One region of the Dietzia sp. Die43 genome, then DNA from elsewhere that is predicted to be linked to it. Evidence: predicted binding sites of a transcription regulator. Region 1 holds the regulator's gene; each other region holds the start of a gene.

Region 1 (4,150 bases):
ACACCGTCTCGCACGGGACACCGGGGGGCCCGGTGTGAGAAGATGAACCCGAATGACTACTGATCACACGGCCGCTGACCGGCCGACACGCGACCTCGATCCGTCCATCGGTGATTTCCAGCTCGAGGAGAGATCCTCGATGCGCCGGGTGGCGGGGCTCTCCACCGAACTCCAGGACGTCAACGACGCCGAGTACCGCCAGCTCCGACTCGAACGGGTCGTGCTCGTCGGTGTCTGGACCGAAGGGTCCGCCGCGCAGGCGGACGCCGCGATGGACGAGCTCGCCCAGCTCGCCGAGACCGCGGGATCGGAGGTCTGCGATGCGCTCATCCAGCGCCGCGACAAGCCCGATGCCGCCACATACATCGGGTCGGGCAAGGTCAGCGTCCTCAAGGACGTGATCGCCGCGACCGGCGCGGACACCGTCATCTGCGACGGCGAACTCACCCCTGGACAGTTGCTCGCGCTGGAGAAGGCGGTCAACGTGAAGGTCATCGACCGTACCGCGCTGATCCTCGACATCTTCGCGCAGCACGCCACCAGCCGTGAGGGCAAGGCCCAGGTGACCCTCGCCCAGATGGAGTACATGCTCCCCCGTCTGCGTGGGTGGGGCGAGTCGCTGTCCCGCCAGGCGGGCGGTCGTGCCGGGAGCAACGGCGGCGTCGGCCTCCGTGGCCCGGGTGAGACCAAGATCGAGACCGATCGGCGTCGGATCCGCGAGCGGATGGCCCGTCTGCGCCGGGACATCAAGGGTATGAAGCAGGCCCGGGACACCAAACGGCACCGACGGCGTTCCACTCCGGTGCCATCCATCGCCATCGCCGGATACACGAACGCCGGGAAGTCGAGCCTGCTCAACAGGATCACCGGAGCCGGCGTCCTGGTTCAGAACGCCCTGTTCGCCACACTCGACCCGACCACGCGCAAGGCCGAGTTGCCTGACGGCAGAGCAGTCGTCTTCACGGACACCGTGGGATTCGTCCGACACCTGCCGACCCAGTTGGTCGAGGCGTTCAGGTCCACACTGGAAGAGGTCGTCGACTCCGAGTTGCTCCTCCACGTCGTGGATGGTTCGGATGCCTTCCCGCTCCGCCAGATCGAGGCGGTGCGCAAGGTGATCAACGAGGTGGTCGAGGAGCAGAACGCGGAGCGGCCTCGGGAACTCCTGGTGATCAACAAGATCGACGCCGCGGATCCCGTGGTCCTCACCGAGTTGCACCACGCGCTGCCCGACGCCGTGTTCGTCTCGGCGGTCACCGGGCAGGGTGTCGACGAACTCCTCGAGCGAATCACGCAGATCGTCGCCTCCGGGGACACCGAGGTGACCCTGTCCGTCCCGTACTCCCGCGGGGACGTGGTGTCGCGGGTCCACGCCGAGGGCGCGGTGGTCGAGGAGGAACACACCCAGGACGGAACCCGGCTGGTGGTCCGACTGCCCGCGTCCGTGGCCGGCGAACTGGACGAGTTCGCCGCCCGCGGTCCACATGACGGCGCCGCCTGACCCCTGCGGGGACGGGCGGCGCGTCGTTCGAACCGGGACTCAGAGTTTCCGGAACACTGTCACGACCTTGCCCAGGATCGTCGCGTGCTCGCCCGGAATCGGGCTGAACGACGGATTGTGGGGCAGCAACCAGACTCCGCTCGAGTCGTTCCGGAAAGTCTTGACCGTCGCCTCCCCGTCGATCATGGCGGCGACGATCTCCCCGTTGTCCGCGACGTTCTGCCGCCTGACCACCACGTAGTCGCCATCGCAGATGGCGGCGTCGATCATCGACTCGCCCACGACCTTGAGCATGAACAGATCACCTGAGCCGACGAGGTCCGACGGCAGGGGGAAGATCTCCTCGACGGCTTGCTCCGCGAGGATGGGCCCGCCCGCCGCGATCCGGCCGAGCACGGGGACGTAAACGGGCTCGACCGCTCCGCCCGGACGCTGGGGCTCCGGAGCAGGTGAGCGACGGCCCCGTGACTTCTGCCCCGGGACACCGTGGACGTCGACCGCCCGCGGCTTGTGCGGATCCCGCGTCAGGAAGCCCTTCTTCTCCAGCGTGCGGAGTTGATGCGCCACCGACGACGTGGACTGCAAGCCGACCGCGTCCCCGATCTCCCGGATGCTCGGCGGATAACCACGCTCCTTGACGGTGTCGTGGATGTGGAGCAGAACGCTCTTCTGTCGGTCCGTCAGTGACTCGAAATCGGGCTTCGGCATCTCGTGTGGTCCCTTCGGCGAATGGATGTTCGACGTTGTGATCTGTCTACACCCTAGTGCCAAGGACTGCGGCGCGCCACACAGGTGTTCGAAGAAATTCCTCTGTGAATCGTGACCATGTCGGAGTCGCGTGATACAACTCTAGGGGAGTTCGGATTCGAACAGATGTACTGAGGAACACATACAGGTGTGCGAAGCACCATCGCACACCGTATCGAGTAGGGAGCCACCATGACCGTTGTCGAGCTTCAGTCCCACACACGTCCGGCCGCGCGGTGGACCGAGGTCTGCCCCGACGACCATCGTGGACGGGTCGCGCACCTCGACCGGCCCGGTGACGTGTCGGTGCGGTCCACCCGTGCGCCGCGACGCACCCTGGCCCGACCGGAGGGCAGTCGGCCCGCCGTCACGTCCTCGCGCGCGGAGTATCTCGATCGGCCGCGGATAGCCGCCCGTCCGGCCGCCGTCACGTCGGTCGCCCCGGGTCGCCGTGTGCTCGTGCGCCCGGTCTCCACGGACCGCGTGCGGGCGTGCCACGTCGAGGCACCGGTGTCCACCGGGGTCGTCGACGACGTGCCGGCCTGGGCGCTACTGGCGTGCGGGATCGCATTCGGCGTGATCATGCTTCTCGCAGTGGCCTTCCTCGGTGGACCCGCCTACGCGTGACCGGGCAGCGGGCCTCCTAGAATGGACCGTGGGCGGTGGTCTACCGCCCCCGCGTTTCGTCAGGCACGATCCGGGACGCGTGAACTCCGGTCGACGAAGGGCCCCACGGGAATGTACTGCCCGACATGCCACCACGAGGACTCCCGGGTAATCGACTCACGATCCGTCGACGAGGGTCAGGCGATCCGGCGTCGCCGGGAGTGCCCCCGGTGTGGACACCGGTTCACGACGCTGGAGACGCCTCTGCTGACGGTTCTCAAACGTAACGGGGTGACCGAGGCGTTCAGTCGGGACAAGGTCGTCCGCGGTGTCCGCCGCGCGTGCCAGGGACGATCGGTTGACGAGGACGCTCTGCGTCGCCTCGCCCAACAGGTCGAGGACGCTGTGAGATCCGGCGGTGCGTCCGAGGTTCCCGCCCACGAGATCGGGCTCGCCATCCTGGGCCCTCTGCAGGATCTGGACGAAGTCGCCTACCTGCGGTTCGCGTCCGTGTACAAGCAGTTCAGCTCGGCCGACGACTTCGAACGCGAGATCATCGCCCTCCGGGAGCGCCGCGCGAGCCGCTGACCACGCGGCATCATCGGGACGACCGCGGGGCGAGCGCAGCCGCCACCGCCTTGTCGATCCGCTCTGCCGATACCGGCCGGGCGGTACCAAGCGACTGCGCGAACAGTCCCACCCGGTACTCGGCGAGCATCCACCGCAGGTCCCGGCACGCCCGTGCGCCACCCGGCCGCTGTCGCAGCGCGGCGCACGCCTCCTCGACGATCGACTCGGAGCGGTTCAGCTTCGCCGTGAGTTCGCCGTGCCGGGCGGGTGACTTCTCGGCGAGGTCCAACCGGAGGCCGATTGCCCGTACATGTCGCTCCAGATGTGGAAGCACATCCGAGGGATGGCGCGCGAGGAATCCGCGCCCGACGAGGAAGTCCAGTGAAGGACGGACCTCGTCGGCGACGTCTGCCGGCGCCTCCGCCAGACGGCCCGACACGGACTGGGCGGACATCAGCGCGGGAACCGCCGACGAGATCGCGGACGCCACCGCACCGGGGACCTCCGCCCGCGCAGTGACCTGGAGTTCGTGGAACTCCGCGACCGTGAGAACCGGTGCGCCCTTTCGCCGGGCGATGATCCGCCCACTCGCGGCGAGCGAGGCATCCGACACCAGGGATTCCATCCCGCCGTGCGGGTACTGGGTGAGCGCGAGTCGCTGCTGGACCGGACGGCCGCGCAGAATCGACGCCGCGGAGACCAGGCCTGCCGAGACCAGCGTGAGCA
Region 2 (4,150 bases), on a different contig from region 1:
ATCGCCGCGGTCGCCAAGCGGGCCGAGGTCAGCCGCCAGACCGTCTACTCCATCTTCGGCAGCCGCGAGGACCTGGTCTCGCAGGCCGTCTCCGAGCGACTCACCATGCTCACCGGCGCGTTCACCGATGTGCTCGACGCCGCGACGACGCCCCTCGAGCTGGTCGTGGAGATCGTGGTGGTGGGCCGCCACTGCATCCTCGACGATCCCCTGCTGCGCGTGCTCACGCTCGGCGGCGGCTCGAACCCCATCTTCGACCCCGGCTCCGCCGAACGGGCCCGCCAGTACGCGGTCGCGCTCCTCGTCCCCGCCGCCGAGCGGTTCCCGCAACTGGCCGGCCGCCTGGACCTGGTCGCGGAGGTGGGCGTGCACGTGGGCTGGTCGGTGCTGTGCCTGGACTCGCCCGAGGCCCGCTCCGACGACGACCTCCGCACCTTCCTCACCACCTGGCTGGCGCCGCTGCTGGAGACGTTCGGGACGTGAGCGACGTACTCGTCCTGTGGGACCTCGACCTCACCCTCCTCGACCCCGCCGGCTTCGGGACCCGCATGATCACCCCGGCGCTCGCCGACCTCCTCGGCCGCGACCCCGTCATGGGCGCGTCCTTCGCCGGACGGACCGACCGCGCGATCCTCACCGATCTGCTCGAGATCAACGGGATAGGTGTCGACGACGACGAGGTGGTCCTTTCCCTCATGGACGCCGTGGCCCGGCGCTGCGAAACGTTCGGGGAGGATCTCCTGGCCGGTGGTGGCGGTCCCCTGCCCGGCGCCCACGAGGCTGTCGCCGCCCTGGCCGCGGACCCGCGACTGCACCAGGGGATCGTCACCGGCAACATGCGGCGGACGGCGCTGCTCAAGCTGCGGCTCTGTGGCTTCGACGGGCTGCCCGATCCCGGACTCGGCGCGTTCGGTGATCACCACGCGGACCGCGCCCACCTCGTCCGCGACGCCCTCGCCGCCGCCCGGGCCCGCGGTGTGGACGTGACCCCCGGGCGGTCGGTGGTCGTGGGCGATCACGTGCACGATGTCCGCGGGGCGCGCGACGCGGGTGCCGTCTGCGTGGCTGTCGCCACCGGCAGGGTTTCCGCCGACGACCTCCGCGCCGCCGGCGCCCACACCGTCCTGCCGGACCTCACGGACCCTGACGCGCTACTGGCTGCAGTCCACGCCTCCGTCTGACCTGAGGCGTCGCCTGAACCGCAGTGCCATCTGAACCGCAGTGCCGTCTGACCTGCGGCGCCCTGAACGGGGCATCCAGGGCACCGCAGGTCACGAGGCTGCAGACGCCGCCCGGGCCCACGGCCTGGCGGTATCCATCGAGCGCCCGGGCGCGGTGGCACGCCGTACCGCCATGCCTCACCTACGCCGACGCACTACTGGCTGCCGTCCACGCCTCCGTCTGAACCGCAGTGCCGTCTGAACCGCAGTGCCGTCTGAACCGCAGTGCCGTCTGAGCTGCGGTGCCGTCTGACCTGCGCCGCCCTGAACGGGGCATCCAGGGCACCGCAGGTCACGGCCGTGACAGCCACTTCTTCCGACCATGTCGTACCTCGAACATACAGTCGAACCATGAGCCCAACAGACACCGCCCACTCGCCGTTCGTGACCCCGCCGGGATTCACGACGGTCCCGACCCCCGCCACCGACGTCGTCGTCCCTGAGGCCTTCAGCCGATGGGACCCCGGACAGCGACGCGGCTATCTCGCGCAGCGGGCGATCAACGCTGCCGAAGGCCGCACTGTGGCCTATGCGTACGACTGCGTATCCAGGTCAACCCAGAACGACCAGCGACGCGATCCCCTGGACACGGCGGCGACCATGGTGAGCGCCTCGATGGCTTTGTCCCGCCGCGGGGCATTTCGGCTGGTGGCCACCGCCATAGAACTGACCGAGCGGCTGCCTCTCACCGCGACACTGCTGACGACTGGGTGGATCGGAGTCGACGCGGCCCACGCCATCGCCGAGGAGACCGCCCTGGTGGAGGACCGTCTCATGCCGGAACTCGACCGCCGCATCAGCGAGGGACTCGCACCGGCGAGGCGCCGAACCCACCCTCCCAGGATCGGGCCACTGCGCAAGATGCTCAGCAAGCACGTCGCGAGCTGCGACCCCGTGGGAGCGGACGCCCGCGCACAACAGGCTCGGCGAGAGCAGAACGTGAAGATGACGCCGGTCACCGGCGATCTCGCGCTGCTCACCGCGACCCTCTCAGCCGTCGACGGCCTGGAGATCACCGAGCGGATCGAAGCCCTGGTCCGCACCGCCGCAACAGACGACCCCCGGTCGATCGGGCAACTCAGGGCCGCCGGCCTCCTCGCCCTGAGCCGCGGCTGGACCTGTCTGCCCGCACCCGACGGAGACCACCTCACGGACCCGGACGCGATGGCCGCGGCCCGCCGGGTCGTGATCCACGCCTACGACGACGGGGACGCGGACTTCCGGGGCCTGTTCGTGGCAGGTTACGGCCCCGTCAGTCGCTTCACGTCCGATGAACTGCAGCGATTCGCCAGGCGCAGACTCGACGCGATCGACACGCTCGCGGACCCGGACAGTGAGGCCTCCCGCCGGTACAGCCCCTCGGAGGCACTGGTCCGCTTCTGTCGGGGTCGCGACGGCACCTGCGTTTTCCCCGGCTGCCAGACCCCGGCGGACAAGACGGACCTCGACCACATCATCCCCTTCGACCACGACGATCCCCAACGCGGCGGATACACCACCAGCGACGACCTCGGCAGCATCTGCCGCACCCACCATCGCCTCAAGACCGATGGCATCTGGGCCTACTACCGGAGTACTGACGGGGACTACGTGTGGATACATGGTCCGAACCATCCCGACAAGGACCCCGGGACACGCGTCATCACCACCCCCACCGGCCCATTGGCGGAGTTCGGCGCACCGCGACACCCCGAACGCTCCCGGCTACAGAAGGAGGCCGCCGAAGCCGGCAGAACCGGAGACGGCATACCCGGATCGCAGCGCCAACCGCACACCCGGCACCGTCGCGCCTCCGAACGGAGGTACCTGCGCGCTCAGGCGGAACAGCGACTCCACGCTGCAGAGCGCGAACCGGGGTCGCAGTCGGCTGCCTAGGTCGGCCGGCCGGGCGACTCAACCCTCGATTTGCTCGCCCAGTTCCATCCAGCGCTCCTCGAGCGTGTCCTTCTCCGCGGAGACGTCCTTGAGCTCGCGGTCCAGGGCGGCCAGCTTCTCGGTGTCCATCGCCCCTGCCGAGACATCGGCCATGGCCTTGTGGAGTTCGGCCTCGCGCTTGTCGAGCTTGCCCATCTGCCGCTCGATCTTCGACATCTCCTTGGTGAGCGCCCGCTCCTCGGCTGCGGAGAGGGCGGGAGCCGTGGCAGACCCGTCCGCGCCGCCAGCCTCAGAACCGCCAGCCACAGAACCGCCAGCCGAAGCAGACCCGGCGCCCGGCGTGGAGCGCGACACCTTGCCCGAGTCGCCCGCCGCCCCGGCGACACGACGGCGCTCCAGGTATTCGTCGATGCCGCGCGGCAGGTTGGTGAGCTGGCCGTCGCCGAGCAGCGCCCACACCGAGTCACAGATGCGCTCGACGAGATAGCGGTCGTGTGAGATGACGACCATCGTGCCGGGCCAGCCGTCGAGCAGGTCCTCGAGTTGGCGCAGCGTGTCGATGTCGAGGTCGTTGGTGGGCTCGTCGAGCAGCAGGACGTTGGGCTCGGCCATGAGCACGCGCGTGAGCTGCAGGCGTCGTCGCTCGCCACCGGACAGGTCGCCGACGGGCGTGCGCTGACGGGCCGGGGAGAAGCCGAGCCGCTCGGCCAGCTGGGAGGCGGTGAGCTCGTCCTTGCCGAACGCCACCCGGGCGGCGACGTCCTCGATCGCCTCGAGCACCCGCTGATCCAGCGGCAGGTCGTCGAGTTCCTGACGCAGCCACCCGATCCGGATGGTCTTGCCCTCCTTGCGGCTGCCCGCGGCGAGGGGGGCCTCACCGGCGAGCGCGCGCAGGAGCGTGGTCTTGCCGGAACCGTTGACACCGACCAGGCCCACGCGCTCGCCGGGGGCGAGTCGCCAGGTGAGGTCGTCGACGAGGGTGCGGCCGTCGGGGGCGTCGAGGCGCACGTCCTCGAGCTCGATCACGACCTTGCCGAGGCGCCGCGCGGCGAAGC
Region 3 (4,150 bases), on a different contig from region 1:
GCACCAGCCGGCGGAAGACCGCGAGAATGCGGGACTGGTCCGGGTTGAGGTGCTCGTCGCGCTGGCGGATCATGCGAAAGCCCGTGTACAGCAGGAATGCGGCGAAGATGTACAGGATCCAGGAGAAGTTCTGGATGAGCAGCGCGCCGCCGGCGATGAAGATGCCGCGGAATACCAGCGCGCCCAGGACGCCGAGGAACAGGACCCGGTGCTGGAACTGGGCGGGCACCGCGAAGTGGGCGAAGATGATCGCCCAGACGAAGACGTTGTCCACTGCCAGAGACTTCTCGATGAGATATCCGGCGAAGTACTGCTGGCCGAAGTCCGCGCCCCAGACCGCCCAGACGATCGCGCCGAAGCCGACGCCGAGGGCGATCCAGATGGCAGACCACATCGCGGCTTCCCTGACGCCAATGACATGGGCTTTGCGGTGGGCGAAGAGGTCGATGGCCAGCATCAAGACGATGAAGGCGATGACCGCGAGCCAGAGCCAGAGAGGGGTGTGCATTATCTGGGACCTTTCGATCAGTGGGTGATCGAAGGTCTCTCCCGGCCTGGTCGGCCCGCGCCGCCGGGCCCGAGGGCCGGAATGACGACGACGCGTGTGAGGGATACTCCCCTTCTGGTGCTGCAAGGTTAGCGGCACCGGCAGGGCGGCGCAACGGCGGATTCGTCACCTTGGCTACACCCCTTGCCGGTTCGGCACGCTCCGCGCCCGGCTCAGGCGCGGAGCGCAGGGTCAGGCGACCTCGTCGTCGTCACCCACCGCTTCGCCGTCGCCGTCATCGGCGGGGAGCTCGATGGCCTGCTCGGCAACGTCGGCCGGATTTGCCTCGCGGAAGGGGTCCTCGACGGTCACCTCGGGCTCGTACTCCTCGGGTGCGGTGACTGAATCCGGGCCCGGGGTGTACTCGTCCGGGTCGATACGGTCCTCGGCGATCATCTCGTCCTCCTCCTGGCGCAGGGGCGTGTACCTCCACCTCTAGCAGCCTCCCGCGAGCGGCGCCAGGGGCGGCGGCAACGAATGATCGTCTCGCTGGCATCGTCCCGGGTCGAGAGCCTGTTGTGGTCGATGCTTCGGGGGATCTTGCGGCGTGGAGGGGGCCTGTTGCGACGAGTCCACCTTGCTGGTTGAGGGCTTCTGCGCCAGTCAAGAGGGCTGGGCCTCGGGTGGCGAAATATCCTGATTCAACCCTTGCCTGTTCGAATGTGTGTGCGTATCATAGAACAAAGATTCGATATCAGGTAGCCGGACGGTCAGGGGGTGGAGCACATGGGCGGAAACGCAGACGCCTCGGCCGGTGGCCCGTCCCCGTCCCCGTCCGGTGGCTCGCCCTCGGCCGGTGGTCCGTCCCCGTCCCCGTCCGGTGGCCCCTCCTCGTCCGGTGGTCCGTCCCCGTCTGATGGCGGCGCCGGTTCCGCGGCGCCCTCTTCGTTGTCGGGGTTGCGGGCGGCGGCGCGTGAGGGGTGGATGGGCGAGAATCGTGCGGTGGCGCGCCGGTTCGTGGCCTGTTACGAGTTGTTTGTCGAATGCCAGCGTCGGGAGGAGTCCGGGGCGGGCGGCGGTGAGTGTCGGCCCGGTCATGCCGTGCTCGATCCGATCGATGTCGCGGCCGGGTACGTGGTGTCGGCGATGGCGATCTCGACGGGCCGGGCCGAACGGATGATCACCTTCGCCCTCGATCTGCACCTGCGGTATCCGGCGATCCTGTCCGCGATGGCGCAGGGGCGGCTGGATCTGCAGGCCGCGAATATCCTCGCCTCGCAGATGGCCACCGTCCACGTCGATGTGCTCGAGGCGGTGCAGCGGCAGGTCGTCGAGGAGTATCTCGCCGCGATCGAGGGCGGGGTGCGCCTGGGCGAGAAAGCCATCCGCGGCAACATCGACGCCATCATCGCCCGCTACGACTCGAACGGCATCCGCCTGCGCCGCCAGGAAGCGGCCCGCACCCGCGGGGTGCGACTGCACAAGGGCGTCGACGGCATGTCCAGCGTCTCGGCGATCCTGGCCACCGAGGAAGCGGCCGTCCTGGCCGAGGCCCTCGACCAGCGCGTGAAAGACCACAAGTACGCCGACGCCCAAGCATCTGCCAACACCCAAGCCGACACCGCCAACCCCGGCGCCGGCGGCGCTGGCGGCGCTGGCGGCTCTGGCGAGGTCGAGGATTACTCGATCGCCGAGCGTCGCGCCGACGCCCTGATGTCTCTGGTGTGCGGCGATCCCGCCCCGGCCGGCACCGCGGCCCGCCCCGGCGGGACCGGTGGGGTGGCGTTGCGGCCGAAGGTCACCGTCATCGCCACCGGCAACACCGCCCGCGACGCTGGCGGCGCCCGAGTGGAGTTCACCCGCACCGGCCAGGCCGCCCTGCAGGCCCTGCTCGACATGCTCGCCACCAGCGACGGCGCCACCCTCGAGCCCATCGACCCGCGCATCGGCGCCGCCGACGACGCCCGCGCCGCCCTGAAATACCGGCCCAGCGCCGAACTCGCGCGACGGATCCGGCTGCGCGATGGCACCTGCCGCCACCCCGGCTGCGCGATCCCGGCCGAGGCCTGTGATCTGGACCATGTGGTGCCGTTTGATCACGCCGACCCCCAACGGGGCGGACACACCATCGAGGCCAACCTCGCCGCAATGTGCCGGCGCCATCACCGGTTCAAGACCTTCTCCGACTGGATCTACGACCTGCAGCCCGACGGCACCCTGCTGGTGCGCACCCCGGACGGCACCACCATGCTCACCCGACCCTCCGGCCCGCTGGCCGAGTACCGGCGTGAACATGCCCGCGCCGAAACCGAGGCGTGGACCCGGCAACAACGCCGCAGCCCAAGGCCCACCGGTGACGAGCAGGCCGACGCCGAGCCGACCTTCTGGTCGCGCCGCGCCTCCCGCCACCGCACCGAACGCCGCAAGGCCGAACGCGCCCGCACCTTTGACCCCACCCCACCCGCCCCCGGCACCGGGACGGGCGCCTCCGGGAACGGCACGGTCGCAGAGACCGGCACGGGCACGGACGCCGCCACCCCCGCCAGCGCCACCCCCGAGAGCGCCAGCCGCTGGTGGGCCCGCAACAAACCCCACCACAGCGACATCGAAAAAGGCATCCGCGCCCTACTCCACGAACGCCTCGACGAACTCATCGACCCACCACCGTTCTGACCTGACCGCGCAGTTTGCGGCGCAGTAGCTGGGTGCCGGGCCCTCACCCCTCCAGTCGAGTCACCACGCCGCGGTCGCCGTCCACTCGGACGCGGTCGCCGGTGCGCAGCGTTCGGGTGGCATCGATGGTGTTGACCACGCATGGCAGGCCGTACTCGCGGGCGACCACCGCGCCGTGAGAGACAGAACTGCCGATATCAGTGACCAGCGCCGCGATCACCGTGAAATACGGAGTCCAGCCCACGTCCGTCACGGGCGCGACCAGGATCTCACCGGGCTGCACCTCGCGGGCGTCGACGATCGAGCGGGCCACCCGCACCACGCCCTCCACCGTTCCGCGGCTCGCCGGACGGCCCACGATCTCGCCGCCCGCAGCCTCGCGGGGCGGCCGGGCGATCAACGCAGTCGGCCGGCCCACCGACACGTCCGGGAACTCGAGCGCGTCCTGGAACGCCAGCGCCTTCCGACGCTCGACAGCCTGCGCGACCAGTTCCTCCGGGGAGGCCGACACGCTGCCGTCCGGGCCGTGGCTCCCGAGTCCGCCGGTCACCGGGCCCGGCGCGCCGACGATCCGCGCCAGCTCGGGCCGGTCGAAGAAGAACACCAGATCCGCATCGGGCAGCCGCCCGGACGCCGAGAGCACCTCGCCCAGATGTCGATAACCGCGCTTCAAGGAGTGCGCCATCAGCGCCATCCTGGACTTGGTCTCCTCGCGGCCCCGCGCCCCGGCCCGGGCCCACCGCGCCAGCTGGCGGATCGCGGGTGACTCCGGCTCCGGGACCGCCGCGGTCTCGGACGCCCGCCCACCCCGCTCGAGCGTGGACCGCACCATGACCTGCATGATCGCGCCCAACCCCTCGGGATCGTCGGCCCACGACGCGTCTCGCATACACAGCTCGCGATACCCGCGATGGCCATGGCGTGACAGGAACCGCCGCAGCGCGACGCCCCACCCGTCAGCCGAGGCGAGCACCGCCTCCACCGCCGCGC

Evidence for each region. The regulator LexA, encoded in region 1, represses DNA repair genes until DNA is damaged. The targets are predictions, from matches to a motif close to CGAACANNTGTTCG.
Region 2: NR111_RS08550 (HNH endonuclease signature motif containing protein) is a predicted target of LexA. The motif match lies at 1,554-1,567, and genes of this name have one in related genera.
Region 3: NR111_RS06935 (HNH endonuclease signature motif containing protein) is a predicted target of LexA. The motif match lies at 1,205-1,218, and genes of this name have one in related genera.

Annotation. Positions count from the first base shown of each region.
Region 1 is NZ_JALJRF010000001.1:209,239-213,388, reverse strand. Features, by position in the region: gene hflX (GTPase HflX) at 53-1,501, shown strand; gene lexA (transcriptional repressor LexA) at 1,541-2,251, opposite strand; gene NR111_RS00990 (hypothetical protein) at 2,441-2,875, shown strand; gene nrdR (transcriptional regulator NrdR) at 2,987-3,442, shown strand; gene hrpA (ATP-dependent RNA helicase HrpA) at 3,453-4,150, opposite strand, start outside.
Region 2 is NZ_JALJRF010000008.1:91,427-95,576, forward strand. Features, by position in the region: gene NR111_RS08540 (TetR/AcrR family transcriptional regulator) at 1-483, shown strand, start outside; gene NR111_RS08545 (HAD hydrolase-like protein) at 480-1,181, shown strand; gene NR111_RS08550 (HNH endonuclease signature motif containing protein) at 1,572-3,095, shown strand; gene NR111_RS08555 (ABC-F family ATP-binding cassette domain-containing protein) at 3,114-4,150, opposite strand, start outside.
Region 3 is NZ_JALJRF010000006.1:136,515-140,664, reverse strand. Features, by position in the region: gene NR111_RS06945 (TerC family protein) at 1-508, opposite strand, end outside; gene NR111_RS06940 (hypothetical protein) at 740-943, opposite strand; gene NR111_RS06935 (HNH endonuclease signature motif containing protein) at 1,472-3,160, shown strand; gene NR111_RS06930 (PEP/pyruvate-binding domain-containing protein) at 3,204-4,150, opposite strand, start outside.